Regions from separate parts of the Enterobacter sp. PL_is511 genome, predicted to be linked through region 3. Evidence: predicted binding sites of a transcription regulator. Region 3 holds the regulator's gene; each other region holds the start of a gene.
The links. Region 3 encodes CRP, which controls carbon source genes, mostly activating them, when cyclic AMP is high. Its sites were predicted from a motif close to ATGTGANNNNNNTCACAT; they were not measured.

Region 1: a site for CRP is predicted at 5,994-6,011, ahead of hpt (hypoxanthine phosphoribosyltransferase). Genes of this name have one in related genera too.
Region 2: a site for CRP is predicted at 1,922-1,939, ahead of deoC (deoxyribose-phosphate aldolase). Genes of this name have one in related genera too.

Annotation. Positions count from the first base shown of each region.
Region 1 covers NZ_JBVPGP010000022.1:159,367-167,543, forward strand. Annotated here, with positions in the region: gene speD (adenosylmethionine decarboxylase) at 1-404, opposite strand, end outside; gene speE (polyamine aminopropyltransferase) at 405-1,274, opposite strand; gene AC0TN7_RS11785 (YacC family pilotin-like protein) at 1,389-1,736, opposite strand; gene cueO (multicopper oxidase CueO) at 1,882-3,450, shown strand; gene AC0TN7_RS11795 (glucose/quinate/shikimate family membrane-bound PQQ-dependent dehydrogenase) at 3,541-5,931, opposite strand; gene hpt (hypoxanthine phosphoribosyltransferase) at 6,140-6,676, shown strand; gene can (carbonate dehydratase) at 6,738-7,400, opposite strand; gene AC0TN7_RS11810 (ABC transporter ATP-binding protein) at 7,508-8,177, shown strand, end outside.
Region 2 covers NZ_JBVPGP010000022.1:11,298-19,474, forward strand. Annotated here, with positions in the region: gene AC0TN7_RS11135 (YjjW family glycine radical enzyme activase) at 1-285, opposite strand, end outside; gene AC0TN7_RS11140 (YjjI family glycine radical enzyme) at 260-1,807, opposite strand; gene deoC (deoxyribose-phosphate aldolase) at 2,070-2,849, shown strand; gene deoA (thymidine phosphorylase) at 2,959-4,281, shown strand; gene deoB (phosphopentomutase) at 4,335-5,558, shown strand; gene deoD (purine-nucleoside phosphorylase) at 5,648-6,370, shown strand; gene lplA (lipoate--protein ligase LplA) at 6,432-7,448, opposite strand; gene AC0TN7_RS11170 (YtjB family periplasmic protein) at 7,488-8,132, opposite strand.
Region 3 covers NZ_JBVPGP010000014.1:144,345-152,521, forward strand. Annotated here, with positions in the region: gene ppiA (peptidylprolyl isomerase A) at 1-327, shown strand, start outside; gene AC0TN7_RS02625 (putative adenosine monophosphate-protein transferase Fic) at 433-1,017, shown strand; gene pabA (aminodeoxychorismate synthase component 2) at 1,048-1,611, shown strand; gene argD (bifunctional acetylornithine/succinyldiaminopimelate transaminase) at 1,698-2,921, shown strand; gene AC0TN7_RS02640 (YccS/YhfK family putative transporter) at 2,918-5,005, opposite strand; gene crp (cAMP-activated global transcriptional regulator CRP) at 5,063-5,695, opposite strand; gene AC0TN7_RS02650 (OsmC family protein) at 6,007-6,411, shown strand; gene AC0TN7_RS02655 (phosphoribulokinase) at 6,478-7,347, opposite strand; gene AC0TN7_RS02660 (YheU family protein) at 7,378-7,596, opposite strand; gene AC0TN7_RS02665 (hydrolase) at 7,593-8,177, opposite strand, start outside.

The sequences.
Region 1 (8,177 bases), on a different contig from region 3:
ATATCGGCGCGGAACGTACACAGCCCACCTTCCGGGTGACTCTCCGGGTAGGTATGGACGCAGATATGGCTTTTATCCAGGTGGGCAACAACCACTTCCGGCAGCGGGCCCGGATGTTCCGTTTTGTCGATAAGCTTAGGATCGACCGGCTCTTCGCTGACCAGGATGGTCACGCTGGCGCCCTGGGGTTCATAATCCTGTCGGGCGATGTTCAGGATGTTGGCGCCGATAATGGAACAGGTTTCTGACAGGATCTCGGTCAGACGGTTGGCGTTGTAGAGTTCGTCGATATAGGCGATGTAACCATCGCGTTCTTCCGCTGTTTTGGCATAGCAGATATCGTAAATACAAAAACTCAGGCTTTTCGTCAGGTTGTTAAAGCCATGCAGTTTAAGCTTTTTCAATTAGCTCACCCCCTTAGTGGATAATGCGTCTTGCAGGTACTGCGGCAGAGCAAACGCTGCGGTATGAATAGCCGGATTGTAGTATCGGCACTGAAGACCGGCCTGATGGAAGCGGGCCTGAATAATTTCGGTGGAAAGATGACGTAATACGTCGTTATCCGTCGCCCAGGCAAAGGTCATGATCCCGCCGTAGTACGTCGGAATAGCGGCCTGATAGAAGCTGACATCATCGAAATAGGTGCTGAGCTTACGATGGCTATCCAGCGCTTCATCCTGCTGCAGGAAGCAGACGCCATTTTGGGCGACGAAGATCCCGCCCGGGTTCAGGCAGCGCTTGCAGCCCTCGTAGAAGGAGGAGGTAAACAGTGACGCGCCGGGGCCGATAGGGTCGGTGCAGTCGGAGATGATCACGTCAAAGGTCTGCGAGGTCTGGTTAACGAAGTTAACGCCGTCGTCAATCACCAGGCTAAAGCGCGGATCGTCATAGCTGCCGGCATTGTGGTTGGGCAGGTACTGGCGGCAGAAAGAGACGACGCCCGCATCGATTTCCACCATGGTGATGGTTTCAATGGAACGATGGCGGGAAACTTCACGCAGCATTGCGCCGTCGCCACCGCCGATAATCAGAACATGCTTCGCGTGGCCGTGCGCCAGCAGCGGGACGTGGGTCATCATCTCATGATAGATGAACTCATCTCGCTCGGTGGTTTGCACGACGCCGTCCAGCGCCATCACGCGGCCAAAGGCAGCATTCTCGAAGATGATCAGATCCTGGTGATCGGTTTTCTCATGATAGAGCACGTTATCAACGGCAAAGTACTGACCAAACTGGTCATGCAAGGTTTCATGCCACAACGTGTGGTCGGCCATAGCGAACTCCTCCTGTGTAAACATCCGTTACGCCCACAAAAAATGAGCGAAACATGATAGCTAACTCTAACCGCGGTTGCACGGTCAGAGGTTCAACAGGGGGCGTCGGGAAGGTTATTTGACGTAGGCGAGCAGGCTGAGTGAGTCGCGAGCCAGCGCTTTGCATTTTTTGGCAGTGGGGATACCAATACCGCTTAGGTCGCGGTAGCTGTCTTCGCCGAGCGCCTTCATGTCGAAGCTGTCGTAGTTGCTGAGATCCCACTGGTTCTGCTGGGCAAAAAAGACCAGCGCGCGGCGAATTTGCCCGTTGGGTAAATTCTGGTAGCCACAATCATTTTTCAGGAATACAAAAACCGCCGTTAAATCGGCCATATCTTCCGCTTCATTTTCACTTAGCGCATAGCTGTTCGCACACATTGCCATCAGGCTACCGAACAAAATTGTCCTGAAAAACGTCTTCATTGCTTCTACCACTTCTTCACGGAAAATTAACGTTAGCATACTTGATGCCAGTGCGACGATCTTTATTATTGCCGCTTGACTTGACCTTCCGGTAAGGGGAGGGTTTATGCTCAAAAGATCGCCTGCTGGAAATAAGGAAATGAACATGCAACGTCGTGATTTTTTAAAATATTCCGTGGCGCTGGGTGCTGCCAGTGCATTACCCCTCTGGAGCCGCGCGGTTTTCGCGGCTGACAGGCCTGCCTTACCTATCCCTGACTTGCTGACCGCGGATGCCCGTAGCCGTATCAAGCTTGTTGTTCAGTCCGGCAACACGCTGTTCGGTGCGCACAACGCCACGACCTGGGGCTATAACGGCAATCTGCTCGGCCCGGCGCTGCAGCTGCGCAAAGGGAAGACGGTGACGGTGGATATCCACAACACGCTTGCCGAAGAGACGACGCTGCACTGGCACGGGCTGGAAGTGCCGGGCGAGGTAGACGGCGGGCCGCAGGGCGTCATCAAAGCGGGCGGCACGCGCAGCGTCACCTTTACGCCCGACCAGCGCGCGGCGACCTGCTGGTTCCATCCGCATCAGCATGGCAAAACGGGCCACCAGGTGGCGATGGGGCTGGCGGGGCTGGTGCTGATTGAAGACGACGAAAGTCGCCTGCTGCGCCTGCCGAAACAGTGGGGCATCGACGACGTGCCGGTGATTGTGCAGGACAAGAAATTCACCGCGGACGGGCAAATTGACTACCAGCTGGACGTGATGAGCGCGGCGGTAGGCTGGTTTGGCGACACGCTGTTGACCAACGGCGCCATTTATCCTCAGCACGCCGCACCCAAAGGCTGGCTGCGCCTGCGTCTGCTCAATGGCTGTAACGCGCGTTCGCTGAACTTCGCCGCCAGCGATAAGCGCCCGCTGTACGTAGTGGCAAGCGACGGTGGACTTCTGCCGGAGCCGGTAAAAGTAAGCGAACTGCCGATGCTGATGGGAGAACGCTTTGAGGTGCTGGTGGATATCAGCGACGGCAAGGCGTTTGATCTTGTGACCCTGCCGGTTAGCCAGATGGGGATGGCGGTCGCACCGTTTGACAAGCCGCATCCGGTGCTGCGTATTCAGCCGTTACTGGTAACCGCTTCCGGCACGCTGCCTGATACGTTAACCACTCTGCCAGCACTCCCGTCGCTTGATGGGCTTACGCAGCGTAAGCTACAGCTCTCCATGAACCCGATGCTCGATATGATGGGCATGCAGGCGCTAATGGCGAAATATGGCGATAAGGCGATGGCGGGGATGCATCACGGGCAGATGATGGGTCATATGAATATGGACCACGGCAAAATGGGCGGCATGGGGAACATGGATCACGGCGACCATGGCTTTGATTTCCACAACGCCAATATGATCAACGGTAAAGCGTTCGACATGAACACGCCGATGTTTGCTGCGACAAAGGGTCAGTTTGAGCGCTGGATGATTTCGGGCGAAGGGGACATGATGCTGCATCCGTTCCACATTCACGGTACGCAGTTCCGCATTCTCTCAGAAAACGGTAAAGCGCCGGATGCGCATCGCGCGGGCTGGAAAGATACGGTGAGAGTGGAAGGCGGCGTCAGCGAGGTGCTGGTGAAGTTTGACCACGACGCGCCGAAGGAGTTTGCCTATATGGCGCACTGCCATCTGCTGGAGCATGAAGATACGGGGATGATGCTCGGGTTCACTGTTTAAAACAGTGCGGCCTGATGCCCTCACCCTGGCCCTCTCCCACAGGGAGAGGGAACAAACACAAAAACGGCAACCGAGGTTGCCGTTTTGCTTTTATTTGCCTTCGTCAGGCAACGCATACGCGACAATATAGTCGCCCATCTTCGTGCCAAACGAACCGTGACCGCCCGCGGAGATGACAACGTACTGCTTGCCATTCACTTCATAGGTCATCGGGGTAGCCTGTCCGCCAGCCGGCAGACGGCCTTGCCACAGTTTCTCACCGTTGGTCATGTTGTACGCGCGCAGGTAGTTATCTGCGGTTGCCGCGATGAACAGCACGTTACCGGCGGTGGAAATTGGGCCACCCAGCATTGGCATACCCATATTGAACGGCACCGGAACCGGCATCGGGAACGGCATGCTGTCCTGCGGGGTACCAATACGTTTTTTCCACACGATCTGATTGGTTTTCAGATCCAGGCCGGAGATATAACCCCAGGCAGGCTGTTTACACGGCAGGCCAAACGGCGACAGGAACGGGTTCAGCGTTACGCCGAACGGTACGCCATACTGCGGCTGAATACCGGCTTCGGTACCGCTGCCTTTCGCGTCTTTCGGCTGCTCCATTGGGTTGCCCGGACCGCGTGGGATCAGACGGGAAACGAACGGCAGCGCCATTGGGTTGGCAATCGCGACCTGACGGTTCGGGTCAACGGAGATCCCGCCCCACTCGAACATCCCCAGGTTACCCGGGAAGACCAGCGTGCCCTGCTCAGAAGGCGGCGTGAAGATGCCTTCATAGCGCAGCTGATGGAACATCACGCGGCACACCAGCTGGTCAAACATCGTGGCACCCCACATGTCTGCCCCGCTGAGGTCTTTCTTCGGACGGAAGCTCAGGTCAGAGAACGGCTGGGTTTTGCTGACGTAATCGCCTTTCGCCGCACCCTGCGGAACCGGTTTTTCCGGTGCCGGCACAACCAGCTTGCCGTTGCTGCGATCCAGAACGAAGATGTTGCCGGTCTTGGCCGGGGCGTAAATCACCGGAACGGTTTTGCCGTTAACGGTAATGTCCGCCAGCGTCGGCTGGGACGGCATATCCATATCCCACAGATCGTGGTGTACGGTCTGATAGCTCCAGGCCAGCTTACCGGTGGTCGCGTTCAATGCCACAATAGCGCTGGCATAACGTTCCTGCTCCGGCGTGCGGTTACCGCCCCAGATATCTGGCGTAGTAACGCCCATCGGCAGGTAGACCAGGTCCAGCTTCGCGTCATACGCAGCCGGGGCCCAGGAGTTTGGCGAGTTAAAGGTAAAGGTGTGCTCGTCCGACGGGATCGCATTCGGATCTTTCGCGCCCGGGTCGAAGGCCCACAGCAGTTTACCGGTATTCACGTCGAAACCGCGGATAACGCCGGAGGTTTCACGCGTGGAGAAGTTATCCGTTACCGAACCGGCAATCACGATGGTTTTATCGGTGATGATCGGCGGCGAGGTTGGCTCATACAGACCCGGCGTGGTGTCCGGCATATTGGTCTGCAGATTCAGGATACCTTTATTGGCAAAGGTTTCGCACAGCTTGCCCGTTTCGGCATTGATGGCGAACAGACGGCCATCGTTCACCGGCAGCATGATGCGGCGCGGACAGTCGGCAACCACTTCCGGGCTCGCGTTATCGGCGCGCGCTTCGTGATAAGAGACGCCACGGCAGGTCACGTGCTGGAAGGACGGGTTGGAGTTCAGCTGCGGATCGAAGTGCCATTTCTCTTTACCGGTGGCCGCGTCGAGCGCGAACAGACGCTGGTGCGCCGTACACAGATAAAGCATGTTGCCCACTTTGATCGGGGTGACTTCGTTGGTCAGCTCGCCCGGATCGTTCGGCATCTTCAGGTCGCCGGTACGGAATACCCAGGCTTCTTTCAGGTTCTTAACGTTGTCCGCGTTGATCTGCTTCAGCGGAGAGTAGCGTTGACCTTCCTGATTACGACCATACGCAGGCCAGTCGCCGTCCGCCACCTGCGAGATAGCCGCCGCAGGCGTCGATTCTGCGTTCAGCGTACCGTTGATCTCCTGCGGGTCGTTAAAACCGGCCCAGGTCAGAATGCCGCCGGTAATCAGCAGGGCAACAACCAGGCCCGCCACAGCACCGCTGGAAGGCACAATCAGGCGACGCCACACGAACGGCAGGATCAGCCAGATACCGAAGAAGACCAGGATGTCGCTGCGCGGCGTCAGCGCCCAGAAGTCAAAGCCGACTTCCCAGACGCCCCAGATCATGGTGGCAAGAAGGAGTGCGGCATACAGCCACAGTGCAGATTGTTTTCTACGCCAGAGCAGGACGGTTACGCCAAGCATAACCAGGCCCGCAATCGGGTAGTACCAGGAGCCGCCGATCGCGACCAGCCAGACGCCACCGATTAACAGATACAGCGCGCAGAAGGCTGCGAACGCCGCTGTTAATGTCACCAGTAGACGCGGCTGTTTAGAGTTTGTTTCAGCCATAGAAAGTGTACTCGTCAGTTTTTGTTAATAATTTGCTAGCAACTAATTATAGGTATTAACAAGTGTGATCGGAATCACAATATTTGCTTTTTATAACTCATACGCCAGGGTTATCCATTTGCTGATATAATGGCTGGCTTGCGTATCAGTGCTGGATATTAACTCATCCGTATTGAGAGATTTTCATCAAAATCATTTGGTTAGTAATATGAAACATACTGTTGAAGTGATGATCCCGGAAGCCGAGATCAAAGCGCGTATCGCCGAACTGGGTCGTCAAATCACCGAACATTACAAGGACAGCGGCAGTGAAATGGTGCTGGTCGGTCTGTTGCGCGGCTCTTTCATGTTCATGGCGGACCTGTGCCGTGAAGTGCATGTGCCCCATGAGGTCGATTTTATGACCGCCTCCAGCTACGGCAGCGGCATGTCCACCACCCGTGATGTGAAAATCCTGAAAGATCTGGATGAAGATATTCGTGGTAAAGATGTGTTGATCGTTGAGGACATCATCGACTCCGGCAACACGCTGTCAAAAGTGCGCGAGATCCTGAGCCTGCGTGAGCCAAAATCGCTGGCGATTTGCACCCTGCTGGATAAGCCTGACCGCCGTGAAGTGCAGGTGCCGGTAGAGTTTGTCGGTTTTTCTATCCCGGACGAGTTCGTCGTCGGTTACGGCATTGACTACGCGCAGCGTTATCGCCATCTGCCGTATGTTGGAAAAGTGGTATTGCTGGACGAGTAATTGCGGGCTGATGCCCTCACCCCGGCCCTCTCCCACAGGGAGAGGGAGAAAATCCCCGGCTTTATTTATGGTTCACATGCTTAAGCTGAAGGTTGGCAATTCCCGAACGGTAACGCTGCTCCAGCGTTTCGCGATTGGTGGCGGTCACTTCCAGGTTGCGCAGCAGACCGTCGTGAATGCCGTACGCCCAGCCGTGGATCGAGACCTTCTGCCCGCGTTTCCACGCCGATTGCATGATCGTTGAGTGGCCCAGGTTATACACCTGCTCCATCACGTTGAGTTCGCACAGGGTATCCATGCGACGCTCCTGCGGCATTTCGCCCAGCAGTGAGCTATGTTTGAACCAGATATCGCGGATGTGCAGCAGCCAGTTATCAATGAGCCCCAGTTCCGTGTTTTCAACCGCCGCCTGCACGCCGCCGCAGCCGTAGTGGCCGCAAATGATGATGTGCTCGACTTGCAGAACGTCAACGGCATACTGAACAACAGAAAGACAGTTGAGATCGGTGTGAATCACCAGGTTGGCAACGTTGCGGTGAACAAACAGTTCGCCGGGCTCGAGGCCGGTCAGGCGCTCCGCCGGTACGCGGCTGTCGGAGCATCCAATCCAGAGAAAGCGTGGGTTTTGCGCCTGCGCGAGTTTTCCAAAAAATCCGGGGTCTTCCTCCACCAGCATTTTTGACCATAGTGCATTGTTGCTGATGAGTGTATCTATGTTGTTCATGGAGGTTAGCGACCTGTAACCGAGTAATTGCGTTGCGCTACTATAGGGTAACCCGACTTTTAATGAAACCACACAACGTGTGTCAGAACGGAAGGTAAGTTAATTTCATGGCAATTGCACTGGAGCTTGAGCAGCTTAAAAAAACCTATCCGGGCGGCGTTCAGGCGCTGCGCGGAATAGATCTAAAAGTAGAGGCCGGTGATTTTTATGCGCTTCTGGGGCCGAACGGGGCGGGGAAATCGACCACCATTGGGATCATCAGTTCGCTGGTCAATAAAACCTCCGGCCGGGTGAGCGTCTTTGGTTACGACCTGCAAAAAGATGTGGTGAACGCCAAGCGCCAGCTGGGTCTGGTGCCGCAGGAGTTCAACTTCAACCCGTTTGAGACGGTGCAGCAGATCGTTGTTAACCAGGCGGGTTATTACGGCGTCGAGCGTAAAGAGGCCCTGGAGCGGAGCGAAAAGTACCTCAAGCAGCTCGACCTGTGGGAAAAGCGTAACGAACGCGCGCGGATGTTGTCCGGCGGGATGAAGCGCCGCCTGATGATTGCCCGCGCGCTGATGCACGAGCCAAAGCTGCTGATCCTTGATGAGCCGACGGCGGGCGTCGATATCGAACTTCGTCGTTCCATGTGGGGCTTCCTGAAAGATCTCAACGACAAAGGCACCACCATTATTCTGACCACCCACTACCTTGAAGAGGCTGAAATGCTGTGCCGCAACATCGGCATCATTCAGCACGGCGAGCTGGTGGAAAACACTTCGATGAAGAACCTGC
Region 2 (8,177 bases), on a different contig from region 3:
GTGCGCCATAGGCGTTGCCTGCTGCTGACACAGGTGCAGACAGGTGTCGCACTGCTGGCAGTCGCTCTCCTGCCACCAGACGCGCCCGGCCTGAATGGTCAGCGCGTCGTACGGACAGTGGGGCACGCAGTCCCCGCAGTCGTTGCAGCGGCCAATCGTCCACGGGTTGTGGCAGGTTTTACAGCGCAGGTTGCAGCCCTGCAGGAACAGGGCCAGGCGGCTGCCCGGCCCGTCCACGCAGGAAAAAGGAATGACCTGACTAACTAAAGCGCATCTGCTGTTCATGGCTAATCACGCGCGGCTGACGTTCCAGAATGCGGGTATTGCGTGCGGCTTCTTCCCCCAGCCACGTGGTGTTCGTTCTCGACCCTGCTTCCCGGTATTTCTCCAGATCCGATAGCCGCACCATATACCCGGTGACGCGCACCAGATCGTTACCCGCCACGTTGGCGGTAAACTCGCGCATACCCGCCCTGAACGCGCCCAGGCACAGCTGAACCACCGCCTGCGGGTTGCGTTTTACCGTCTCATCCAGCGTCAGGATATCGCTTATCCCGGAAGAGTAGTGCTTGTGATGGGGAGCTACCGCCAGCAGGTGGCTGATGGGATCCGGCTCGTCGCCGTAGGGCAGGCGCGCGCCCGGCGTGGTGCCGGAGTCGGAGCTGATCCCCGACTGCGCGTGAAGCATCGCGCGCTGCTTCCAGCCGTGCTTCACCGGCGTGTTTTCGACAAACACCGCAAGCTGTTCGCTGATGCGATAGCCCAGCGCGTTGGCCTGCTCATCTTTGCCGTAACGCCCCGCGATGCCAGCTTTCTCACAGAGCACGTTTACCGCTTCCGCCAGTCCGTACATGCCAAACATCGGCACAAACCGATCGGCATCAATCAGCCCCTCTTTTACCAGGAAGCTATTCTCAAAGAAGCCAGATTGCTCGTACAGGAAACCACAGCGTGCATCGATGATGGCCATTTGCTGCTGGCAATAGTGCGGGAGCATGCGGGTGAAGAAGTCTTCAATGGACGTGCTGCATTCAGCAATGGCTTTGAGGTTAAGGCGCACCAGGGTGCTGCCACCGCCAGCCAGAGGCAGGGAGTTGTAACAGCTCACCACGCCATAACGACCTTTTGTGAAAATTTTATCATTCACCGGGCCATTAGAAATGTGCGGTTTACTGCATTCACATATGTTTTTTGCTACCTCAAGCAGCAAATCGTCCGGGGTGGTCTCTGGATCATAAATAAAGGTCAGGTTCGGCGCGACCTGCTTCAGCTCTGCATCGACACGCAGAATGGCACGGGTGATGGGCGTATCTTCCGGCCCGATATTGGCATGCATAAAGGCATCCGGCAGCGTACGGTCAAGATAGCGCCAGAAACGTTTTATTCGGCTATTGATTTCTTCTTGTGTTAGAATTCTAACATATGGTTGCAGCAGCGCATCAAGCTGGCCGAGATAGACCGGCATCGATGTGACGGATGGAACATGGTGATAAAGGATGGTTAGCAGCGAGAGGGCATCGTCGAGATCTTTTGCCCCTTCCAGCTCCAGCCATTCTGAACCGTTAGCCAGAAATTTTGCGTAATCCGGCAGAACGTAACGGGGTTTGTAAGGCGCATGGCCTTCGAACATGTCGCAGATAAACCCCTCGTCCAGCGCGGCGCGCGCAGCTTCAGGAAGTGCCGGATACGGCAGGTTGTTTTCCGCTTCCAGCGCCAGAAAATGACGTTTTTGTTCCGGGGATAACACCGGGCTTGTCACAATCTGCTGGCAACGTTGCTGCAGGGCGTCGGGGCTGGAGTGGGGCATATTCGCTTCCTTGAATGTTCTGCGGATGATGAACGGATTGTAGAAAGCCTGCCTGTTGGCGCTTTTGATCCCACAGGGGGTATTGCTGCTTTAGTCGGCAATTTGCGCACTAAAGTTTGAAGAAGATCTCATTACAGTAATGCAAATTTGTACGCAGTTTTCATTAACTGTGATGAATGTCGAAGTGTGGATGCGGGTGGATGTTAGAATACTCACAGACCTGCAAGGTAAAATTTATACGGCACTGCCGTTGGAGATTGTTATGACCGATTTAACTGCAAGCAGCCTGCGCGCGTTGAAACTGATGGACCTGACTACCCTGAACGATGACGACACCAATGAGAAAGTCATCGCCCTGTGCCATCAGGCGAAAACGCCAGTGGGTAACACCGCAGCCGTTTGTATCTACCCGCGCTTTATCCCGATTGCCCGTAAGACGCTGAAAGAGCAGGGCACGCCGGACGTGCGCATTGCAACCGTGACTAACTTCCCGCACGGCAACGACGATATCGAGATTGCGCTGGCAGAAACCCGCGCGGCGATTGCTTACGGTGCAGACGAAGTTGACGTGGTGTTCCCATACCGCGCGCTGATCGCCGGCAACGAGCAGGTCGGTTTTGACCTGGTGAAGGCCTGTAAAGACGCGTGTGCGGCGGCAAACGTGCTGCTTAAAGTGATCATCGAAACCGGCGAGCTGAAAGAAGAGGCGCTGATTCGTAAGGCATCTGAAATCTCCATCAAAGCCGGTGCGGATTTCATTAAAACCTCTACCGGTAAAGTGCCGGTTAACGCCACCCCGGAAAGCGCGCGCATCATGATGGAAGTGATCCGCGACATGGGCGTGTCCAAAACCGTTGGTTTCAAACCTGCGGGCGGCGTGCGTACCGCCGAAGACGCGCAGCAGTTCCTGGCGATTGCTGACGAACTGTTCGGCGCCGACTGGGCCGATTCCCGTCACTACCGTTTCGGTGCGTCCAGCCTGCTGGCTAGCCTGCTGAAGGCGCTGGGTCACGGCGACGGTAAGAGCGCAAGCAGCTACTGATTGCCAGACAACGCCGGATGACGCTTCGCTTATCCGGCCTACAGGATCGTAGGGCGGGTAAGCGTAGCGCCACCCGCCACAACTCCCCCGATTCCGCATGGAGGTTACCGTGTTTCTCGCACAAGAAATTATTCGTAAAAAACGTGATGGTCATGCATTAAGCGACGAAGAGATCCGCTTCTTCATTAACGGCATTCGTGATAACACCGTCTCAGAAGGGCAGATTGCGGCTCTGGCGATGACCATTTTCTTCCACGATATGTCGATGCCTGAGCGCGTGTCGCTGACCATGGCGATGCGAGATTCAGGAACCGTTCTGGACTGGAAAAGCCTCAACCTTAACGGCCCGATTGTGGATAAACACTCCACCGGCGGCGTGGGCGACGTAACGTCTCTGATGCTCGGCCCAATGGTGGCAGCCTGTGGCGGTTACATCCCGATGATCTCCGGACGCGGCCTGGGCCACACTGGCGGTACGCTCGACAAACTGGAAGCCATTCCGGGCTTCGATATCTTCCCGGATGACAACCGCTTCCGCGACATTATTAAAGACGTTGGTGTGGCGATTATCGGCCAGACCAGCTCTCTTGCTCCGGCAGACAAGCGTTTCTACGCTACCCGCGACATCACCGCCACCGTTGACTCCATCCCGCTGATCACCGCCTCTATCCTGGCGAAGAAGCTGGCAGAAGGGCTGGACGCGTTGGTGATGGACGTGAAGGTGGGCAGCGGCGCGTTTATGCCAACCTATGAACTCTCCGAGGCGCTGGCCGAAGCGATCGTTGGCGTCTCCAACGGCGCGGGCGTGCGCACCACCGCACTGCTCACCGATATGAACCAGGTGCTGGCTTCCAGCGCCGGTAACGCCGTCGAAGTGCGTGAGGCGGTACAGTTCCTCACCGGCGAATACCGTAACCCGCGCCTGTTCGACGTCACCATGGCGCTGTGCGTTGAGATGTTAATCTCCGGCAAGCTCGCCAAAGACGACGCCGACGCCCGCGCGAAGCTGCAGGCGGTGCTGGACAACGGCAAAGCGGCGGAGATCTTCGGCCGCATGGTCGCGGCGCAAAAAGGCCCGACCGACTTCGTCGAAAACTACGCGAAATACCTGCCAACCGCGACGCTCAGCAAAGCGGTGTATGCCGATAGCGAAGGGTTTGTTTCTGCGATGGACACCCGTGCCCTCGGCATGGCGGTGGTCTCGATGGGCGGCGGCCGTCGTCAGGCGTCAGACACCATTGATTACAGCGTCGGCTTTACCGATATGGCCCGTCTGGGCGACAGCGTTGACGGCCAACGTCCGCTGGCGGTGATCCACGCCAAAGACGAAGCCAGCTGGCAGGAAGCGGCGAAAGCGGTGAAGGCGGCCATCACGCTTGACGATAAAGCACCGGAAACCACACCGACTGTCTATCGCCGTATCACCGAATAGCGGTATACTGATCTGATCGATAATTTTTGAAGCACTACGTACGGAGAACAATTATGAAACGTGCATTTATTATGGTGCTGGACTCATTCGGCATCGGCGCAACCGAAGATGCAGAACGTTTTGGTGACGTGGGTTCCGATACCATGGGTCACATCGCGGAAGCCTGTGCGAAAGGCGAAGCGGACAACGGTCGTAAAGGCCCTCTGACTCTACCTAACCTGACCCGCCTCGGTCTGGTGAAAGCACATGAAGGTTCTACCGGTAAAATCGCAGCCGGTATGGACGGCAACGCGGAAGTGGTGGGCGCCTACGGCTGGGCTCACGAACTCTCTTCCGGTAAAGATACCCCGTCTGGACACTGGGAAATCGCCGGTGTGCCGGTACTGTTTGACTGGGGATATTTCTCCGATCACGAGAATAGCTTCCCGCAGGAGCTGCTGGACAAGCTGGTTAAGCGTGCCAACCTGCCGGGCTACCTCGGTAACTGCCACTCTTCCGGTACCGTGATTCTGGACCAGCTCGGCGAAGAGCATATGAAAACCGGCAAGCCGATTTTCTACACCTCTGCTGACTCCGTGTTCCAGATTGCCTGCCACGAAGAGACGTTTGGCCTGGATAAACTCTACGAGCTGTGCGAAATCGCACGCGAAGAGCTGACCGAAGGCGGCTACAACATTGGCCGCGTGATCGCGCGTCCGTTTATCGGCGACAAAGCGGGTAACTTCCAGCGTACCGGTAACCGTCATGACCTGGCCGTTGAGCCACCGGCACCGACAGTGCTGCAGAAGCTGGTCGATGAGAAAGACGGTCACGTGGTGTCCGTGGGTAAAATCGCGGACATCTACGCCAACTGCGGCATCACCAAAAAAGTGAAAGCCACCGGTCTTGATGCGCTGTTCGATGCCACCATCAAAGAGATGAAAGAAGCGGGCGACAAGACCATTGTCTTCACCAACTTCGTGGACTTCGACTCCTCCTGGGGGCACCGTCGCGACGTCGCGGGTTATGCTGCGGGTCTTGAGCTGTTCGACCGCCGTCTGCCGGAGCTGATGGAGCTGGTGGGTGAAGATGACATTCTGATCCTGACCGCGGACCACGGCTGTGACCCAACCTGGACCGGGACCGACCACACCCGTGAGCACATTCCGGTGCTGGTGTACGGCCCGAAAGTGAAGCCGGGCTCGCTCGGTCACCGTGAAACCTTCGCGGACATCGGCCAGACTATCGCGAAATACTTTGGTACGTCTGACATGGAATATGGCAAGGCCATGTTCTGAATCATGTAGGGTGCGGTCTGATGCCCTCACCCCGGCCCTCTCCCACAGGGAGAGGGTGAAAAGAATAAACAATGTAAAAGGAACTGAAGATGGCAACTCCTCACATTAATGCAGAAATGGGTGATTTCGCTGACGTCGTATTGATGCCGGGCGACCCGCTGCGCGCGAAGCACATTGCAGAAACTTTCCTGGAAGACGTGCGTGAAGTGAACAACGTTCGCGGCATGCTGGGCTTCACCGGTACCTATAAAGGCCGCAAAATCTCCGTCATGGGCCACGGTATGGGTATCCCATCCTGCTCTATCTACACCAAAGAGCTGATCACCGACTTCGGCGTGAAGAAAATCATCCGCGTTGGCTCCTGCGGCGCGGTGCGTATGGACGTTAAGCTGCGCGACATCGTTATTGGTATGGGTGCCTGCACCGATTCCAAAGTTAACCGCATGCGTTTCAAAGACCATGACTTCGCGGCAATTGCAGACTTCGGCATGGTGCGTGACGCGGTTGACGCGGCAAAAGCGCTGGGCGTTGACGCGCGCGTGGGTAACCTCTTCTCTGCTGACCTGTTCTATGCACCAGACGGCGGTGAGATGTTCGACGTGATGGAAAAATACGGCATCCTGGGCGTGGAAATGGAAGCTGCGGGCATCTACGGCGTTGCGGCGGAGTTTGGTGCGAAAGCGCTCACCATCTGCACCGTGTCCGACCATATCCGTACCCACGAGCAGACCACCGCCGCTGAGCGTCAGACGACCTTCAACGACATGATCAAAATCGCGCTGGAATCCGTTCTGCTGGGCGATAAAGAGTAATTCTGTCTCTTCCCTCCCTCTCCCTGTGGGAGAGGGCCGGGGTGAGGGCACCAAACCGCACTTAGCGTACGGCCTGCGCAATCCATGCTGACAAATCCCTTAACTCTTTTTCCTGCTCCGGGAAATCCCCAATCAACGCGTCGCATTCTTGCTGCAGCATATCCGCCCGGTATAAACAGCCCTGCAAACGTGCCGCCAGCGCCTCTAACGGTGCCGGATTCAGGCTATCGGTAAACACCTGCGTGCGGGTGATATGGCCTTTCTCCACGTCAAAATGCAGCTCCACGCCGCCCCAGGTAAAACGCTCATCCAGCAGATGGGAAAACGCAGGAGCCTGGCCGAAGTTCCACTCCCAGCTGCTCTGGCGGGCGAAGGTTTCCGCAAAGTTGGGCAGGTCCGGGGTTTTGTCAGGAGAGATCACTTCGGCTTTCACGCGCTCGCCGTAATGTTCAAAGAACGCGTCACGGATCGCATCGCAAATCTGCTCGTGCGTAATCCCCGGCAGCAGCTCCACCAGATTCGCCACGCGCCCGCGCACGGAGGTAATCCCCTTAGCCTGGAGCTTTTTCTTGTCCGGATTCAGGTAGTTCGCCAGACGGCTCAGATCGGCATTCAGCAACAGGGTGCCGTGGTGGAACCCGCGATCCATCGTTTCGCGGTAGGCGGAGCCGGAGACCTTCCGGTCGCCCTCGGGGGTTTTGACCACCAGATCGTTACGTCCGGAAGCTTCAGCCTTCACGCCGAGTGAATTCAGCGCATTGAGGACAATGGAAGTAGAGATGGTTTTGTCGTACTCCGGTTTTCCTGCCATAAAGGTAAAGCAGGTATTGCCCAGATCGTGGAACACCGCGCCGCCGCCGCTGCTCCGGCGCGCCAGGCGGACGTTGTCCTCTTCCATACGCCGGGTGTTGCACTCTTTCCATGGGTTTTGCGCACGACCAATGACCACCGTATCGGCGTTACGCCAGAGAAACAGTACGCGCTGGGTGGCGGGCATCTGGCGGAAGATGCACTCTTCTACCGCGAGATTAAACCAGGGATCGTAAGAGTCAGAGATAAGCAGGCGTAACGTCGTCATGGCAAAGTTCCTTTTCCGAATCGTTCGCCTACTTTATCACTATTCTTTCTTCTCGCTCTCTTCGTCTTCAGGGACGGATTTGCTGGCGGTCAGCAGGAACGGGGATTGCTGCCAGCGCGAGCGCTTGCCCCGAAGCAGGGTGCGCGCCAGCACAACGCCGATGGCGAGTGAAAGCAGCAGCATCAGGCGCAGAATATTGGTGGTATTATCGACCTGTTTGGCTTCAGTGGGCAGGGTGTGGGTATCGAGAGTCAGGCGCAGATAGCCCAGCGGACCATTCTTTCCCTGAATAGGTTCGACGATCTGCTGGTTAAAATAGCCCCCGGCTTTTTTACCGTCCAGCGCCAGCCTGTCGCGCACGTCGACGTGCTCGCCCGCGCGGGCAATCAGGTTGCCTTGCTCATCATAGACGCCGGCATCAAGAATGCGGCTGTTCTCCGTGAGCTGGCGTAAAACCTGGCCTATCCGCTTATCGTCCGGCGTTTCAGTACGCATGGATGGCGCGACGTTGAGCGTCACCTGGCGTGCCAGCGTGCGGGCCAGCTCTTCAAACTGCGGGTTGCGTTGCCGTTGATGGTTCTGGCTAAACCAGGATGCCCCTTGCATCAGCACCACTAACAGTGCGAGACAGGAGAGGACAATCACGGCGCGATGGAGCCGGAATTTCAGTTTTGCGCGAGCCATATTCCACCTGCTGAAAATTTACGGCTTAATGTTGCCAGAAGTGAT
Region 3 (8,177 bases):
GGCTTCAACGAGCAGATGCAGCAGAAGCAGCCGAACCCGCCTATTAAAAACGAAGCGGACAACGGCCTGCTGAACAAGCGCGGCACCATCTCCATGGCGCGTACCGCAGACAAAGATAGCGCGACCAGCCAGTTCTTCCTCAACGTGGCGGATAACGCCTTCCTCGACCACGGTCAGCGTGACTTCGGCTATGCGGTGTTCGGTAAAATCGTGAAAGGGATGGATGTGGCTGACAAGATTTCTCAGGTGCCTACTCACGACGTCGGTCCGTATCAGAATGTGCCGTCAAAACCGGTGGTTATCCTCTCCGCAAAAGTTCTGCCGTAATTCTTCTGAACGCGGGCTCTCCTGCCCGCGTGATGTCGCCCTCCCTGCGAAAGCGCGTTTTGCTGCTTATACTTGTGGCAAACGGACTATTCAGGGAGGCGTTAAGTGAAAAAACTCACCGACAAGCAAAAATCCCGTCTCTGGGAACAGCAGCGTAACGTCAATTTACAGGCCAGTTGTCTCCTTGAAAAAGGTAATGGTCCCTCGGAACCCCACATTGAGACGCTGGAGCTTGGGCCTTCCGCGCCTGGGCTGCCCCATCTGTGCCTTATTCATCGCCATCTGTACCGCAGCGAGATGAAGCGGGCAGGCGAACTCCGTACCGACGATATTTTCAAGGGTGACATTCCGTTCTGCCATTTCGAATACATCGAAAAGATGGGTAACGAGCTGATGGCGGCGCTGGAAAGCGAAAAATATCTTGTGGGTCTTGAGAAAGCGGCGTTTGTTGACCGGGTTAGCCACTATTACTGCGAAATCAACATGCTGCATCCCTTCATGCGCGGCAACGGTATTGCCCAACGCGTTTTCTTCGAGCAGCTGGCGCTCCACGCGGGCTACGCGCTGGACTGGCGCGATATCGATCCCGAGCAGTGGGTGGCGGCTAACCGCAGCGGCGCAACGGGTGATTTATCCGCGCTAAACGCTATCTTTGCCAAAGTAGTGAGCGAAGCGCGGGAATCTGAGTAGAATAGGGCGGCATTTTTTTCGGGAGCCGCCATGATTCTGCTGATTGATAACTACGATTCCTTCACCTGGAACCTTTACCAGTATTTTTGCGAACTGGGTGCCGAGGTGGTTGTTCGTCGCAACGACGAGATCGATCTCGCCGATATCGAGACGCTGGCTCCACAGAAAATCGTGATTTCTCCGGGGCCGTGTACCCCCTCGGAGTCGGGTATTTCTCTGGATGTGATCCAGCACTATGCCGGCAGGCTGCCGATCCTGGGCGTCTGTCTGGGCCATCAGGCGATTGCCCAGGCGTTTGGTGCCACCATCGTGCGCGCTGCCAAAGTGATGCACGGTAAAACCTCGCCGGTCACCCACACGGGCACCGGAGTGTTCACGGGGCTCAATAATCCGTTAACCGTGACGCGCTACCATTCCCTGGTCATTGACCCGTCGACGCTGCCCGACTGCTTTGAGGTGACGGCCTGGAGCGATACGCAGGAGATCATGGGGATTCGTCACAGCGAATGGGACCTCGAAGGCGTGCAGTTTCATCCGGAAAGCATCCTCAGCGAGCAGGGCCATGCGCTGCTGGCAAATTTCCTCCATCGCTGAATAACTGTTGCCTTGTTGTGATTTTTTATGCATATTTTGTGATTATATTTTCACTATCAATGTGACATAAAATGGATGGGCATGACATGGCAACTGAACAACCAGCAATTACCCGCGCGACTTTCGATGAAGTGATCCTGCCGATTTATGCACCGGCTGAGTTTATCCCAGTGAAGGGAAAGGGCAGCCGCGTCTGGGATCAGCAGGGTAAAGAGTATGTGGATTTCGCGGGTGGTATTGCGGTCACGGCGCTGGGTCATTGCCATCCCGCGCTGGTGGAGGCGCTAAAAACCCAGGGCGAAACCCTGTGGCACACCAGCAACGTGTTCACCAACGAACCGGCGCTGCGCCTGGGTCGTAAGATCATCGATGCCACCTTCGCCGAGCGCGTGCTGTTTATGAACTCCGGCACAGAAGCCAACGAAACCGCCTTTAAGCTGGCGCGCTACTACGCCACAACGCGCCACAGCCCGTACAAAACCAAAATCATCGCCTTCCACAATGCCTTCCACGGACGCTCCTTCTTTACCGTCTCCGTTGGCGGCCAGCCGAAGTATTCCGACGGGTTTGGCCCGAAACCGGCTGATATCGTCCACGTGCCGTTTAACGATCTGCACGCGGTGAAGGCGGTGATGGACGACCATACCTGCGCGATAGTCGTTGAGCCGATCCAGGGTGAAGGCGGCGTGACGGCGGCAACCCCGGAATTCCTGAAAGGGCTGCGCGAACTGTGCGACGAGCATCAGGCGCTGCTGGTCTTTGATGAAGTGCAGTGCGGAATGGGGCGTACCGGCGATCTGTTCGCCTATATGCACTACGGCGTGACGCCGGATATTCTGACCAGCGCGAAAGCGCTCGGCGGCGGTTTCCCGGTGAGTGCGGTACTGACGACGCAGGAGATCGCCTCCGCGTTCCACGTTGGCTCTCACGGCTCCACCTACGGCGGTAACCCGCTGGCGAGCGCCGTGGCGGGTGCCGCGTTCGACATCATCAACACGCCAGAGGTGTTGAACGGCGTCAGCGCGAAGCGCGAGCTGTTCGTAAAACACCTGCAAAAGATTGACGAGCAGTACGATGTGTTCAGCGAGATCCGCGGGATGGGGTTATTGATTGGTGCCGAGCTGAAGCCGCAGTATAAGGGCCGCGCGCGCGACTTCCTGCACGCCGCCGCTCGCGAAGGGGTGATGGTGCTCAACGCCGGGCCGGACGTAATGCGCTTTGCGCCGTCGCTGGTGGTGGAAGATAAGGATATTGAAGACGGATTAACCCGCTTTGCCGCGGCGGTTGGGAAGATCGTCCAGCAGAATTAGTACGGCGTTCGTTTCAGCACGCGCGTTAACCAAACCCCATGATGCGGACGCTGACGCCATGCCACCGACGAAATGGTGTGCATGGTGTTCAAATGCCCCAGCACGCGCTGTAAATGCTGTTCCAGGGTGCTCATTGGGCCGTGGGTCAGCGTTTCCGGCGCTTCCAGAATATTTGAATCCCCCGACTCACCCGGCGAGTCATACTCCAGACGCTGCTGACACCGCTGCAACGCAATTTCACACGACTGCAAATAGCGCTGCGCCAGATCCGGCGTGAGCATCGTGTGCTCGCGCGCCAGCGTGGTCATGGCGTTAATGTGCTCGACGATAAACTGGCTGTGCGTCACCCAGAGCTTCATATCGGCCAGATAGTGCGAGTTAAAGCCCGGCTCCTGCATCGCCTGATTGAGCGAGTTAAACAGGGCGTTGTGCGCCTGGTTGACCTTCATGCGCTGATACGCCAGCGGGGAGGGCTGCGGGTCGTCGCTCAGGATCAGGCGAATGGCCTGCTGGTCGGCTTCCAGCGCGTCGTGGGCGTTCTGCCTGAGCAGCCCGCTTTGCCACTGCGGCCACAGCCAGACCATGCCGCCAAAGGCAATCAGGCAGCCGATCAGGGTATCAATCAGCCTGGCGACAATAAACTGTTCGCCATTGAGCGTGAGCAGCTGCAGGGTGTATACCGCCGTCACCGTGAAGCCCACCATCGCCCAGCCGTAGTTTTTGCGGATAATCAGGTAGCTCACCAGCGTGATCGCCAGCATCCCTGCCAGGGTGTAGCCTTCCGGCACGTGGAAGTGCAGCGTCACGCCCGCAATGATCAGCCCGGCCATGGTGCCGCCCGCCCGATGCAGAATACGCACCCGCGTGGCGCCATAGCCGTTCTGGGTGACAAACAGCACGGTCATTAAGATCCAGTAGGGTTTCGGCAGATGCAGCGCCATGCCCATCAGGCTGGCGGTACTGAGCATCACGCTAATTCGTGCGGCGTTGCGCAGGGCGGACGATTTAAGCGACAGATAGCTCCTGAGCGCGGGCAATAACGGCAGGCGTTTTTGCTTATCCGCCATCAGATCGCGCGGATAGAGCGGGCGCTGGGTGCGTAGCACGCGGGCGATGCGGCTGAAGTGCCAGGCGGCAAACTGGCCGACCGGGTTATCCGGATGCTGACGGGCGATTTTCTCCAGCGCGCCCAGCTGTTTTTCCATGTTAAAGCGTGTGGGGTAGCGGTGGTAAAGAATATCGTCTGCCAGCACCCGCAGACGTGCCGAGACGGTCTGCGCGTTCCAGCGGATCACCGCTTCGGCGTGGCTGCGCTCGACCAGCTTTTGCACCTCCTGCGGATGGTGCAGGCTTACGGAGATATGCTCCTGCAGATCCAGGCCTACCTGGAAGGTGCGCAGCAGCCGTTTGTATTCGTGGTTCTTGTTGGCGGCGAGCATATGCAGCTGCTGATAGCACTGGCTTATCAGATCCACCACCTTCTGCTGGCGCGTCAGCAGGGGCGGTAAGGATTTTTCCGGATCGGTATGCTGGGTCAGCAGGGTGTATTTGGCTTCGCAGTAATCCGCAAGCTGCACATAGAGCAGGCTCAGGGATTCACGCAGCGGCTGCTCCCGCCACAGCCAGAACCAGAACCAGTTAAACAGGCCGTACCATAATGTCCCCAGGGCGTAGATCAGCAGCGGCTCCCACACCGGCATATTCCCGGCGAGGCTCAGCGTGAAAATGGCCGCAATCAGCGACGCGGGAAGCAGGCGGGCGTGCAGAGAACTGATTTCCGCCGTGACGCCGAGGGTCATCGCCAGCACGGTCAGGATCAGCGGCAGCGGAATATCACGAGCCAGTAAAAGCTGTACGGCGAGGCTACAGCCCGCAAACAGGCAGCCGCCGATAATCAGGCGTTTGAAAAAGCGCTTATGCGGCGTGTCCAGACCGGCGATGTTGCAGCAGGCAGGCACGAGGGAAAACAGCAGACCTTGCTGAAGATGTCCGAGGATCAGGCCTATGGCCACAGGAAGACACAACACCAGCGTTTGTCGCAGTGCGTAGTTAACTTCCGGGTGATAGATCAGCCTGCGCCACATGGGGAGTAGAGACAAAAACGGCGTGACACCTTGCGATGGCACGCCGTTTAAGCGGAATTAACGCGTTCCGTAAACCACGATGGTTTTACCGTGGGCAGAGATCAGGTTTTGATCTTCCAGCATTTTCAGGATACGGCCCACTGTTTCACGGGAGCAACCGACGATCTGACCAATTTCCTGACGGGTAATTTTAATTTGCATGCCGTCCGGGTGGGTCATAGCGTCTGGCTGTTTCGCCAGGTTCAGTAGGGTCTGTGCGATACGGCCTGTCACGTCCAGGAAGGCGAGGTTGCCCACTTTCTCTGAGGTGACCTGCAGACGGCGCGCCATCTGGGAAGAAAGACGCATCAGGATGTCAGGGTTAACCTGAATCAGCTGACGGAACTTCTTGTAAGAAATTTCAGCCACTTCACATGCTGTCTTTGCACGAACCCAGGCGCTACGTTCCTGGCCCTCTTCAAACAGGCCCAGTTCACCGATGAAATCGCCCTGGTTCAGATAAGAAAGGATCATCTCTTTCCCTTCTTCATCTTTGATCAGCACTGCCACCGAGCCTTTAACGATGTAATACAACGTTTCCGCTTTTTCACCCTGGTGAATCAGCGTGCTCTTTGATGGGTACTTATGAATGTGGCAATGAGACAAGAACCATTCGAGAGTCGGGTCTGTTTGCGGTTTGCCAAGCACCATGCGCTGTTATCCTCTGTTATAAGCTGTCACCAGAGTCATCAGATGCATCCGGACTCTGGGGTTGCAATCGAATTCTTACCCATACCCTGGGAAGTCGGCTACCGTAACGTTTCGCAGCCAGTAAAGTTTGATGTCCTCTGCATACATGTGTAACGTCAATGTATTACTGTAGCATCCAGAGTGTTTTAGCATAGCTTTCGCCGCGTGTCTCCTGGTGTCTCGCTTCAGCATGATGCAGGTCGCCTTCCATTGCGAGAAATGTAACGCACGCGTAATCTGTCACCAAAAATGCAACGTTGGAGTTTAAGAATATGCAAGCGCGCGTGAAATGGGTTGAAGGTTTAACGTTCCTGGGCGAGTCCGCGTCAGGACACCAGATTTTGATGGACGGTAACTCCGGCGATAAAGCGCCAAGCCCAATGGAAATGGTGCTGATGGCGGCAGGGGGATGCAGCGCCATTGACGTGGTGTCGATTCTGCAAAAAGGTCGTCATGACGTGACGGATTGTGAGGTTAAACTCACGTCAGAACGTCGCGAAGAGGCGCCACGCCTGTTCACCCATATTAATCTGCACTTTGTGGTCACCGGTAAAGAGTTGAAGGACGCAGCGGTCTCGCGTGCGGTGGATCTGTCTGCGGAGAAGTACTGCTCTGTGGCGTTAATGCTGGAGAAAGCGGTAAAAATCACGCATTCGTATGAAGTGATCGAGGCTTAATTATTGGGGCATCGTGCGTGTTGATGCCCTCACCCTAACCCTCTCCCACAGGGAGAGGGAACATGTTCACGCGATCTGCTTCCCTTCCATCAGTCGCTCCACCAGCGGCGTCATGATGAGCTCCATCGCCAGCCCCATTTTTCCGCCCGGCACGACTAACGTATTCATGTGCGAAATAAACGAGCCCTGCAGCATGGCCAGTAGCCAGGGGTAATCAATGCCTTCGAGATTGCGGAAATGGATCACCACAAAGCTCTCATCAAGGGACGGGATACTTTTGGCGGCAAACGGGTTGGAGGTGTCCACCGTCGGCACCCGCTGGAAGTTGATATGGGTGCGGGAGAACTGCGGTGTCAGGAAGTTGATGTAATCTTCCATGGAGCGCACCACCGAGTCCATCACCGCCTCTCGTGAATGGCCGCGCTCGCTCATGTCGCGCGTCAGCTTCTGGATCCACTCCAGGTTAACGATAGGGACCACGCCGACCAGCAGGTCCACGTGGCGCGCCACGTCGTGTTGAGGAGTGACCACGCCACCGTGCAATCCTTCGTAAAACAGCACGTCGGTGGGTTCCGGCAGCGGTTGCCACGGGGTGAACGTCCCCGGCACCTGATTCCAGGGAACGGCTTCATCATAGGTATGCAGATACTTGCGGGACTGCCCTTTGCCGCTCTGACCGTACTCTATAAAGGTTTGTTCCAGCAGGCCGAAGTCATTGGCTTCCGGGCCGAAATAGCTGATGTGTTTACCCAGATCGCGCGCTTTACGGATGGCCATATCCATCTCCGGACGCGTGTAGCGGTGAAAGCTGTCGCCTTCGACCTCCGCCGCACGAAGATTCAGCTGGGCGAAAATCTTGCGAAAGGCGAGGCTGGTGGTGGTGGTTCCCGCACCACTCGACCCCGTAACGGCAATAACCGGATGTCTGGCAGACATAGCAACTCCCTGACTGAAAAGGGTGGAAGATCAGCCGTGAAACGCGTTGCGGGGCATGATATTGACCGTCTCATGCAGTTCTGACCACACCAGCACCACGTCGCCGCTTTTCAGCTGGCGCTTTACATCGTTGACCTTTTGCTCAAGCGAGCGTTCCTGTTCACCATAATCGGTGCCTTCGCGTAATACAAAGCTTTCAATCAGATTATCGAGCGTTTCGGGAGCCAGATCCTGCCAGGGAATAATCATTTTGCACCGTCCAGATAAGGGGTTAGCCAGTCAGGAATACGCGTCTCAAGCCACATTTTCGGGCGGCGCAGCGTACCGCCGATAAACCCGACGTGGCCGCCGTGCTCGGTCAACTGATAGTGAACGTTGTCGGGCAGGAATTCCTGAGCGGGGATCGAGTGATGATCCATAAACGGGTCATCTTTGGCATGAATGATCAGCGTCGGCTGCGTGATCTTGCTGAGCAGCGGCATGGCGCTGCACTGACGATAATAGTCAATCGCATCGGCGAAGCCGTGGATTTTCGCGGTGATCAGGTCGTCGAACTCGCGAATACGGCGCACCTTTTTCAGCTGACGCAGGCTGACCGGCAGGGTATCCGGATAGGCTTTCAGCTTACGCGCCGCGTTGGCCTTCAGCAGGTTGAGCAGGTAGCGCTGATAGACGCGGGAAAAGCCTTTATCCATGTGGTAGCTGCACTGCTCCAGCATAAACGGTGCGGAGACAATGACGGCGGCATCCAGCGGGACGGTTTCACCCTCTTTGGCCAGCAGGCAGGCCAGCATATTGCCGCCCAGCGAGTAGCCCACCGCGGCGGTCGG